Regions from separate parts of the Micrococcus porci genome, predicted to be linked through region 2. Evidence: riboswitches for the same ligand, from Rfam matches in the RefSeq annotation. Region 2 holds a riboswitch; each other region holds the start of a gene.
The links. Region 2 has a riboswitch for S-adenosylmethionine ahead of KW076_RS11345 (O-acetylhomoserine aminocarboxypropyltransferase/cysteine synthase family protein). Riboswitches for the same ligand answer to the same signal wherever they lie in the genome.
Positions count from the first base shown of each region.

Region 1: it holds a riboswitch for S-adenosylmethionine, as region 2 does, so the genes downstream of both, KW076_RS04365 (flavin reductase family protein) here and KW076_RS11345 (O-acetylhomoserine aminocarboxypropyltransferase/cysteine synthase family protein) in region 2, are expected to answer to the same signal.
Region 3: it holds a riboswitch for S-adenosylmethionine, as region 2 does, so the genes downstream of both, KW076_RS00665 (LLM class flavin-dependent oxidoreductase) here and KW076_RS11345 (O-acetylhomoserine aminocarboxypropyltransferase/cysteine synthase family protein) in region 2, are expected to answer to the same signal.

Region 1 covers NZ_CP083691.1:909,162-912,424, forward strand. Annotated here, with positions in the region: gene KW076_RS04355 (MFS transporter) at 1-518, shown strand, start outside; gene KW076_RS04360 (cold-shock protein) at 530-733, opposite strand; gene KW076_RS04365 (flavin reductase family protein) at 965-1,489, opposite strand; SAM riboswitch class IV at 1,563-1,682, opposite strand; gene KW076_RS04370 (hypothetical protein) at 1,952-2,506, shown strand; gene KW076_RS04375 (hypothetical protein) at 2,844-3,200, shown strand.
Region 2 covers NZ_CP083691.1:2,397,014-2,400,276, forward strand. Annotated here, with positions in the region: gene metX (homoserine O-acetyltransferase MetX) at 1-637, opposite strand, end outside; gene KW076_RS11345 (O-acetylhomoserine aminocarboxypropyltransferase/cysteine synthase family protein) at 643-2,001, opposite strand; SAM riboswitch class IV at 2,087-2,202, opposite strand; gene KW076_RS11350 (VOC family protein) at 2,369-3,019, shown strand; gene KW076_RS11355 (CPBP family intramembrane glutamic endopeptidase) at 3,035-3,263, opposite strand, start outside.
Region 3 covers NZ_CP083691.1:149,309-152,571, reverse strand. Annotated here, with positions in the region: gene KW076_RS00670 (LLM class flavin-dependent oxidoreductase) at 1-833, opposite strand, end outside; gene KW076_RS00665 (LLM class flavin-dependent oxidoreductase) at 830-2,020, opposite strand; SAM riboswitch class IV at 2,183-2,292, opposite strand; gene KW076_RS00660 (LLM class flavin-dependent oxidoreductase) at 2,765-3,263, shown strand, end outside.

The DNA.
Region 1 (3,263 bases), 1.2 Mb from region 2:
ACGGCGTGAGCGCCGCGTGGGTGGGGGCGCTGCTGGCGCTGCGCGGGGCCGGCTCGCTCGTCTCCCGCGTGTTCCTGCCGCGGCTGCGCCGCCGGTTCTCACGCGAGCTGCTGCTGGCGGTGGCGCTGTGGGCGTCCGCGGCGACGATCGCGGCGGTGCCCGTGGGGATGACCTCCGGGCTGCTCTGGCTGGCCGCCGCGGCCGCGGTGGCGGGCGGGCTCACCCTGGGCGTCGGGCAGCCGCTGACGATGTCCGTGATCAGTGAGGCCGTGCCGCACGCCTGGCGCTCCACCGCCCTGGCGGTGCGGCTGATGGGCAACCGGCTGGGCCAGGTGGTGCTGCCCGCGGCGGCGGGACTGGCGGCGGCGCCCCTGGGCCCGTCCGCCGCGGTGTGGACGGCGTGTGCCGTGCTCGCGGTCTCGGGCGCGGAGCGGGCGGCGCGCTCGCGACGACGACGGCCCCCGCGCTCCGTGCGGAGTGGCGGGGGCCGTGGTGGATCGGCGTCAGCCGATCAGTGAACCGGTGTGGTTCAGAGCTTGGTGACGTCGGCGGCCTGCAGGCCCTTGGGACCCTGCTGGGTCTCGAACTCGACGCGGTCGTTCTCCTGCAGCTCCTTGAAGCCGTTGCCCTGGATGGCGGAGAAGTGCACGAAGACGTCGGCGGAGCCGTCCTCGGGGGCGATGAAGCCGTAGCCCTTCTCGGAGTTGAACCACTTGACGGTGCCAACAGCCATGTTGGTGTCCTTTCGATGTGCCCGCGGTGATGCGGGCGGTTGGGCCGGGTGCGGAGTCGCACACGGGTGAAGCGGTAGAACTGAACCGCCTGCCCAACGCTCATCCGGATCCGGCGGACCGGCCCGACAAGCAGTGAATTGCGAGATACAGCTGAATCAACTTCAGGCTCCATCATTGCACGGATCTCGCCGACCGGGGACCAGGGGCTGAAATGTTCACCTGGAGTTCTCTCAGAGCGCGCGCAGGCCGTGGAAGAGATTGCGGTGCAGGGCGGCCGGGGGAGCGTCGTCCGTGTGATCCGCGAAGGCCGTCACCTCCAGCAGCACCACCGTGTGGTCGCCCGCCGGGACCTCGGCGTGCACCCGCGTCTCGAGCCAGAGCGAGGAGCCCCCGATCAGCAGGGCGTCGTGCGGGCTGCGGTGCACGTCGAGACCGGCGAAGCGGTCGCCCTCGCGGGCGGCCAGCTGACGGCACAGTGGCGTCTGGTCCGCCGCGAGCAGGGAGACGCCGATCGCCCCGGCCCGGCGCAGGCGCGGCCAGGTGCGGGAGCTGTTCTGCGCGGAGAAGGACACGAGGGCCGGCTCCCAGGAGATGCCCACGCCGAAGGAGGAGGACACCATCACCTCGGGGACGTCGTCGGCGAGGCCCGCCAGCGCGACGACCCCGGTGGGGAAGGCCGAGAGGCCGGAGCGGAGGTTGCCGAGGGACAGGTCGGTGTCCCACGCGGCGGTGTGGGGTGCGTGGATCAGGGTCATGGCGCGCGTCCTCTTCCGACGACTGACGCGGCTCCGCAGACAGCGGGAACGCGGATCGCCCGGATCCGCGGAGACGCGGTACTTGCCCGCCGGGGTGTCCGAGGGGCCGAATCATCACCTGGAGCACCCCACTACTGCGTGAGAGGGTTGCCGTCCCGCCGGCCAGGGCCGTGAATGACGGGAACTCGTGATTCTGGGGACCAGCCTACGGAGGGGTCCGTGGGGCGGTCAAAAGCGGTCCGGAGCGTGGGCGACGCGCGGGGTCGCAGTCGGATGCACCGATCGGGTGGGAGGACGACCCCTCCAGCATCTTCGACGGCGAGGGGGATCACATGAAAATGTGATGCTTGACACATGGCACGGCGGGCCATCACGATTCACTTACTCGAGAGGGGGGGGGAGCTCGAGACCGCAGCCCACGGCCCCCGCATACGGTTCTCTGAAAGGGATCGAATCATGCGGATGAATATCAAGAAGAAGCTGGCGGCCCTGGCGTCCGGCACCGTGGTCGCCGCCTCACTGATGGTGGCTCCGGCAGCGGGGGCGGCAACGACTCCCGGGGATGGAGAGGCCGTCTCGCCGGACGCGTACTGCGCCGAGGAGTATTGGACGAACACCTCAGTGACGTCGAACACCTTCAAGCAGTCCTACTCATCTTATTCTTCGGTGTCCGGGGCGCCTGGTGTGACGCTCACCATCGCCACCGGGCGGACGTTCGGTGTCAGCGGCGACATCACGGGCGAGGTGTCCGGAGATGTCAGTGCCATCCTCGCGGGGGTCTCCGCGAAGGTCGGCACCCGAGTGGGAGTGAGCTACTCCTCCACCAACACTGTGAGCGGGACATGGAAGGTGCCCAGCACCTACACGAACGGAGGCAAGCTTGCCATTGGTGCCAAGCGTGCGCAGGGGACGTGGAACCGTCAGATGCTGAACAGGGCCTGCAATGTGGTCACCCTGCGCAGTGGGTCGTTCTACACCCCGTGGCAGCAGTTCTACTTCCAGCACTACAAGCTCTGATGCGGCGCGTGGTCCGGCGTCGGGCGCAGGGCGCCCGACGCCGGACGCCGGACCATCGACTTCTCTTCCCTCGACGAACAGGCCTCCCATGTTTCCGCTCTTCCCACTTTCTCCTTCACGTCGTCTAGCCGCCCTCGCCGCCGCTGTTCTCGTCGGCGCGACGATCTCCGGGTGCTCCACCTCTCAGGCTGAAAACCCGACCCCCTCGAGCGCGTCCGCAGCTTCTGCAAGTGCGAGCCCTTCGGCGTCGGCCGCCACGGGCAGCTCCTCCGACGTCGACACTCAGGCCTCGCGTGACGGGGAAGCGTTGCCGGCGGCTCTCTTCCAGGAGGATGGGATGACGCTGGAGGAGTACACGCGTCAGAATCCGGACTCTGACTACCTCCATCCGGAGACGGAGTCCGTTCTACAAGAAAAGGTCGGGACGGGCACGCAGCAGATCACCGTGGACGCTCAGGAGGGCGCAGTCCTGCGCGTCATCCTGCTATGCCCTTCGGATGCGACGGGCAAGACGGACATCCACACCTCGCGGGGCGCTGAGGGGGAGAAGACCTGGATGGCGGGGTCGGAGGCACTCTGTGGTGGGTGGTCTGCGGCGACCCCTCCCGTGGAGAAGGCCGGACCCATGACCTTCAGCGCCACCGTGGACAATGACAAGCCCTTCCGCATGGTGCTGACGGCACCCGCGGCGTGAGGCCGTCGTCCGGAACGGCCGGGTCGCAACACCCGGTCGCCAGGGCAGTGCGCAGTCGGCCCT
Region 2 (3,263 bases):
CCGTGGAGGCCAGCACCGCCACGCCGCGCACCAGGTCCGGGTGGGAGACGGCCCACTCGATGGCGCGCGCGCCGCCCATGGACCCGCCGATCACGGCCTGCAGCGCGGTGACGCCGAGCGCGTCGAGGAGGCGGCGCTCGGCCGCCACGGCGTCCCGGATGGTGACGAACGGAAACCGGCCGCCCCAGGGCGCACCGTCCGGGGCCGGTGAGGACGGCCCCGTGGAGCCGTCGCAGCCGCCGAGCATGTTGGGTGCGACGACGAACCAGCGGTCCGTGTCCACGGCCAGGCCCGGCCCGATCAGCTCCTCCCACCAGCCCGCGGACTCGTCGCGGCGGTGGGAGGCCACGTGGGAGTCGCCCGTGAGGGCGTGCAGGACGAGCACGGCGTTGGCGCCGTCCTCGGCGAGCGTGCCCCACGTCTCGAAGGCGAGCTCGACGCCCGGCAGGCGTCCGCCGGCCTCGAGCTCCAGCGGGCCCACGGAGAGCGTGCGGAACTCGCCGGCGGGGAGGCGGTCGGCCGGCCGCGCGTCGTGCGGGGCGGCGGAGCGGGCGGAGGGGGCGGCCTCGCCCTGCGGGCCTTGGTGCGGACGATGGGCGGCGTGGCCGGGCAGGATGCGGGGGTCGATGGCGGTCATGGCCCTCAGTCCTGCTCGGCGGCATCGGCGGCGTCGAGGGCGGCGGCCGCGGCCGCGAAGCCCTTGTCCAGGTCTGCGAGGATGTCCTCCACGTCCTCCAGGCCCAGGGAGAGCCGCACCAGCCCCGGTGTCACCCCGGCGGCGCGCTGCTCGTCCTCGGCCAGCTGGGCGTGCGTCGTCGACGCCGGGTGCACCACCAGCGAGCGGACGTCCCCGATGTTCGCCACGTGGTGGTGCAGCTCGAGGCCGTCCACGAAGGCGGCCCCCGCGGCGGCACCCCCCGCGATCTCGAAGGACACGAACGCGCCGGCGCCCCGGGGCAGCAGCTCCTGGGCGCGGGCGTGCCACGGGCTGGACTCGAGCCCGGGGTGGGACACGGACTCCACCTGGGGGTGGCCCTCCAGGTGGCGGGCCACGGCCAGCGCGCTGGCGACGGCCCGGTCCATGCGCAGGGACAGGGTCTCCAGGCCCAGGTTCACCAGGAACGCGTTGAACGGGGAGATGGCCGAGCCGTAGTCGCGCAGCAGCTGCACGCGGGCCTTGAGGACGAAGGCGAGGTTCGCTCCGAGGGGCGAGCCCACGCCCAGGTCCCGGGCGTAGACCAGGCCGTGGTAGGACTCGTCCGGCTCGTTGAACCCCGGGAACCGCTCCGGGTCCCGCGCGAAGTCGAACCGGCCGGAGTCCACGATCACGCCGGCCATCGCGGCCGCGTGCCCGCCGAGGTACTTCGTGGCGGAGTGGACCACGACGTCCGCCCCGTGCTCGAACGGCCGCAGCAGGTAGGGGGTCGTGAGGGTGTTGTCCACGATCAGGGGCACCCCGGCGTCGTGGGCCGCGGCGGCGACCCCGGCCACGTCCAGCACGTCCCCGCGCGGGTTCCCCAGGGCCTCCGCGAAGAAGGCCTTGGTCTCCGGGCGGGCCGCGGCGCGCCAGGCGTCCAGGTCGTCGGGGTCCTGCACGAAGGTGACCTCGACGCCGACGCGCGCCAGGGTGTGCTTGAACAGGTTCTGCGTGCCGCCGTAGAGGGAGGCGGAGGCGACGACGTGGTCACCGGCGCCGGCCACGTTGAGGATCGCGAACGTGGTGGCCGACTGGCCCGAGGCCAGCAGGAGGGCGCCCACACCGCCCTCGAGGGCCGCGATCTTCTCCTCCACCGCCGACTGTGTGGGGTTGCCGATGCGCGTGTAGATGGGGCCGAGGTCCGCGAGCGCGAAGCGGTCCGCCGCGACCTGGGCGGACGGGAAGTCGTACGAGGTGGTCTGGTAGATCGGCAGGGCCGTCGCCCCGAAGGCGTGCGGGGCGTCCGTGCCGGCGTGGATCTGCGTGGTGGAGAAGCCCCTGCGGGGGGTGGGCTGGGTGCTCATGGCTGGTCCTCCTGGGGAGTCAGGGACCTTCCCGGAACCGGGCCGGGCGCACCAGGGGTGCACGCCGCCCCGGGACGCCAGGGACGGCCCGCGCTTGCCGGCGCCCGGGTGCGGGGCCGGCCTGGTCGTCACCCGGGGCACCCCACCGCGGAGGAGGGTTGCCGGTCAGCTCGCCGGGGCCTTGCGCTGACTCTCGTGACCGTGGGCCTCAGTGTAGCGACACCGTCCTCCCCGATTTCGTCACACAGGTCACGCGCGGATACGCTTCCGGCACGGGGGCACCCGGCGCGTCAAGGGCCGGCCGTTCCTCGCAGCACGCACCCAGGTCAACCCCTCGGCCCGCCGGGGGAACGGAAGGATCCGCGCCGTGAACACCTGTCGCATGGACCACGTGTCCTACGCCGCCGGCCCGGAGGGCCTGGACGCCACCGTCGCCCGCATCGCCGAGCGGCTCGGCGTGGAGCGCGTCAAGGGCGGGATCCACCCGCGCTTCGGCACGCAGAACGCCCTGTTCCCCATGACCGGCAACCAGTACCTCGAGGTCGTCGAGGCCCTGGACCATCCCGCGTCCCTCAGCGCCCCGTTCGGCCAGCTGGTCCGCACGCGGTCCGAGCAGGGCGGCGGCTGGATGAGCTGGGCCGTGACCACGAACGACATCGGCCGCTTCGAGCGCCGCCTCGGCCGCGAGGCCGTCCCCGGCAACCGCCGCTTCCCGGACGGCCGCGAGCTCTCCTGGCGCCAGATCGGCGTCAAGGGCACCCTCGCCGACCCGCAGCTGCCGTTCATCCTGCGCTGGGCCGACGGCCAGGAGGACATGCACCCCTCGCAGGCCGCCCCGGCCCAGGCCTCGATCGCCCGGCTCTCGATCGCCGGCTCCCCGGACCGCCTGCGCGAGTGGCTGGGCGGCACGGAGGACGACGAGGTCGCCGACGTGTCCGTGGACTACGTGGCCCCCTCCGGCACCCCGGGCATCGTCTCCGTGACCTTCTCGACCCCGAAGGGCGAGGTCACGCTCTGACGTGCCGCCCGGCGCTCAGCCCAGCAGCCCCGCCCGCGCCAGCAGCGGGTAGCCCACGAACCCCACGGCATCGAGCAGGAAGTGCGCCAGCACCAGCGGCATGACGCGGCGCACCCGCAGGAACACCAGCACGAACACCGCCCCCATGAGTGCGTTGCCGATCCCCGGCCCCACACCCTGATACAGGTGGTACGCCCCGCGCAGCAGCGCGAGGGAGAGCACCACGGGCCAGGTGCGCAGCGGC
Region 3 (3,263 bases), 400 kb from region 2:
ACGGCGTCGGCCACGCGGGCGCCGTCGCCCTCGAGCGTCACGTCGGCGACGATGCGCGTCGGCTCCACGGGCACGGCCGGGGTGGCGCCTCGTCGACGCCGATCCGGCAGCCGCGCGGCGTCCGTGCGGCCGACCTCGGCGGCGGGGAGCAGGACGACGTCGGCGGTGCGGCGGGCAGCCTCCAGGCCGGCCGGTCCTGCGGCCTCCACCAGCACGGGGAGCCGGCCCTGGGGCGGCCGCGGGGTGATGGAGGGGCCGCGCACGCTGAACCGCTCGGCCTCGACGTCGACGTGGTGCACACGCTCGCGGTCGATGAACCGGCCGGTGGCGATGTCCCGGATCTCGGCGTCGGGCTCCCAGCTCTCCCAGAGGTCGCGGACGGCGGCCACCGCGTCCTGCAGCTCCTCCCACAGCTCGAGGTCCACCCGCGACGCCTGCAGCCCCGGGGTCCGTTCGGCCGGGTGCCGGCGGCGGCCGAACAGGGCGGAGACCTCCGGCGCGGCGGAGACGGTCGCGAGCCAGCCGGCCCGGCCGTGGGAGACGTGGTCGAGGGTGGCCAGCCCGATGGACACGTGGAACGGCTCGGTGTGGGTGGTGGTGACCTCCGGGACCAGGCCGATCCGGTGCGTGCGGGTGGCCGTCCAGCAGGCCGCGAGGACGGCGTCGATCCGGTGCGTCCCCGCCTGCGGGGCGGTGCCGAGCGGGTCGGTGAGGACGGCCCAGTCCAGGCTCGTCTCCTCCAGGGCCTGGGACAGCCGGGTCCAGTGGCCGCGGGCGTCGGCGGGGGTCTGGGTGGTCAGGGCGATGCCCAGGGTGGGCGTGGGGGTGCTCATGCGGTCCTCCAGATCTCGGCGAGTCGGGTCAGGGTCTCGACGCGGTGTTCCACCCGGTGGGCCGAGGCGCTGATGAGCAGCTCGTCCGCTCCGGTGAGCCGGGCCAGCGCGTCGAGTCGTTCGGCGACCTGCTCGGCCGTGCCGACGAAACGGGTCTGGAGGCGGTCGGCGACCAGGGCCTCCTCCTGCGGCGTGCGGGAGGGCTCGGGGTGCGCGGGCGAGGGGTAGGGGACCGCGCCGGCGCCGGAGCGGATCGACAGCACCCACGCGGCGTAGCCGCTGGCCCGTCGGCGGGCTTCGGCGGCGGTGTCTGCGATCAGGACCTCGGCGGAGACGGACACCACGGGACAGGGCACCTCGGGCGAGGGGCGGAACAGCTCCCGGTACCGGCGGACGGCGGCGACGGTGCCGGCGGGGCTGACGTGGTAGTTCGCGCCGAAGCGCAGCCCGCGGCGGGCCGCGACCTCGGCGGAGACGCCGGGGCCGGAGCCGAGGACCCACGGTTCGACGTCGACCGCCGGACGGGCGACGACCTGGCCCAGCGCGGCGCCGTCGTGCTGCGCCGTCCCGTCCAGCAGGCCCAGCAGCAGGTCCACCTGGGCCCCGTAGTCGAGGGCCGGGGTGGACGGTGTGGGCAGCAGGGCCCGGGAGGCCGCGCGCAGCGGAGAGCCGAGGGCCGCGGACAGGTCCGGGGCGGCGGGGATCACCACGCCGTCGACCTCGCTCGGACCGGCGGCGGGGTCCTGGCCGGAGGAGGCGCCGGCTCCGGCGGGTTCACGCTGCGGGTCCTGTGCGGGTCCGCCGTCGCCCGTCGGGGTCTCGGCCCGGGTGCCCGGCGGCGGACCGCCGGGGGCTGCGGCGCGGCCCAGGCCGAGGTCGATCCGGCCGGGGAAGGCCGCGGCGAGCAGCCCGAAGTCCTCGGCCAGGACCAGCGGGGTGCGCGGCCCCACCAACGACGCCGCCGACCCCAGCCGGATGTGCTGGGTGACGGGGCCGACCAGGGCGAGGGTCAGTGCCGGGTTCGACCCCAGCACCCCGGGGTTCAGGTGGTGCTCGCCGTGCCAGAGGCGCCGGTAGCCGAGGGCGTCGGCGGCGGCCGCCAGCGTGCGTGCGTCGTCGATCGCCTCGCGGGGATCGGTCTCGGCCGGCAGCAGCACGGGGTCGAAGACGCTGAGAGGGATGCTCATCGGTTCCTCCTGAGTGGGTGAGCTCGTCCGGATGTGCGGTGATGCTGCGGTGTCGAGGCCGGCACCGCAGACGACGGTGCCGTGGGGGTCAGCGGGTGCATGCGGATCGCTCTCAGGGTCGGTGGGCGGGTGTCCTCACCGGCGCCGGGGGCGTGCACCCCTGGGCCGTGCTTGCCGCTGTCGCGGCCGGATCGTCATCTGGGGCACCCCGTCACGGTGAAGGGGTTGCCGACCGACTCGGCCAGAGCCGTAGGGAGTCGGTTCTCTTGATCGCTGCCCTCACCGTAGGAAGAGGTGGGCGTGGGATCCACGGGGCGGCGGTGAGCGGTCATCTCCGCGGCGCCGCGGCACCCTCCGGCTGCGGCGGCGTCGGACACGAGGCGGGCGTCGGAGCGGGTGACGGGGTCCGGCACGCAACCGGCGCAGGGCCCAGGGCCGAGCCAGACGTTTCGGTCGTCTCCGCAGGGTGGAGGAAGCAGGTTTCTCTGGCTCAGCGCTGGGGTGCCGCTGGGCCGCGACAGGGCCGCCACCCACGGACGTGTCCTCCGTCACGGTCAGGGCATGTCGTCACGGTCGGGGCACGTCACGAACCGGGCGCCGGACGCGTGGCCGGGCCCGGCGAGGCCGTCATGAACCCCTGGGCCGGACCGACTTCCACCGCCGGTCGCGTCGGCGTTGCATGGTGCGGAACCGTCGCCCGCCCGGCCGCGCCCCTGCGACCGGGCGGCCCTGGAAAGGAGACCCATGAGCACCGCCGAGAACGCCGGGGCCGGAGCACCCACCCGCCCGGACGAGCACCGCGAGATCCTCTTCAACGCATTCGACATGAACTGCGTCGCCCACCAGTCCCCGGGGCTCTGGCGTCACCCCGACGACCACGCCCGCGACTACAACACCCTCGGCTACTGGACGCGCCTGGCGCAGACGCTGGAGAAGGGCCTCTTCGACGGCCTGTTCATCGCCGACGTCCTCGGCCCGTACTCCGTGTACGGCGGCACCTCCGAGGCCGCCATCAGGACCGGCGCGCAGACCCCCGTGAACGACCCGTTCCTGCTCGTCTCCGCGATGGCCGCGGTCACCGAGCACCTCGGCTTCGGCGTCACCGCCGGCACCGCCTACGAGCACCCCTACCCGTTCGCCCGCCGCCTCGCCACGCTCGACCACCTCACGGGCGGCCGCGTCGGCTGGAACGTGGTCACCGGCTACCTGCCCTCCGCCGCCCAGAACATGGGCCAGGACGACC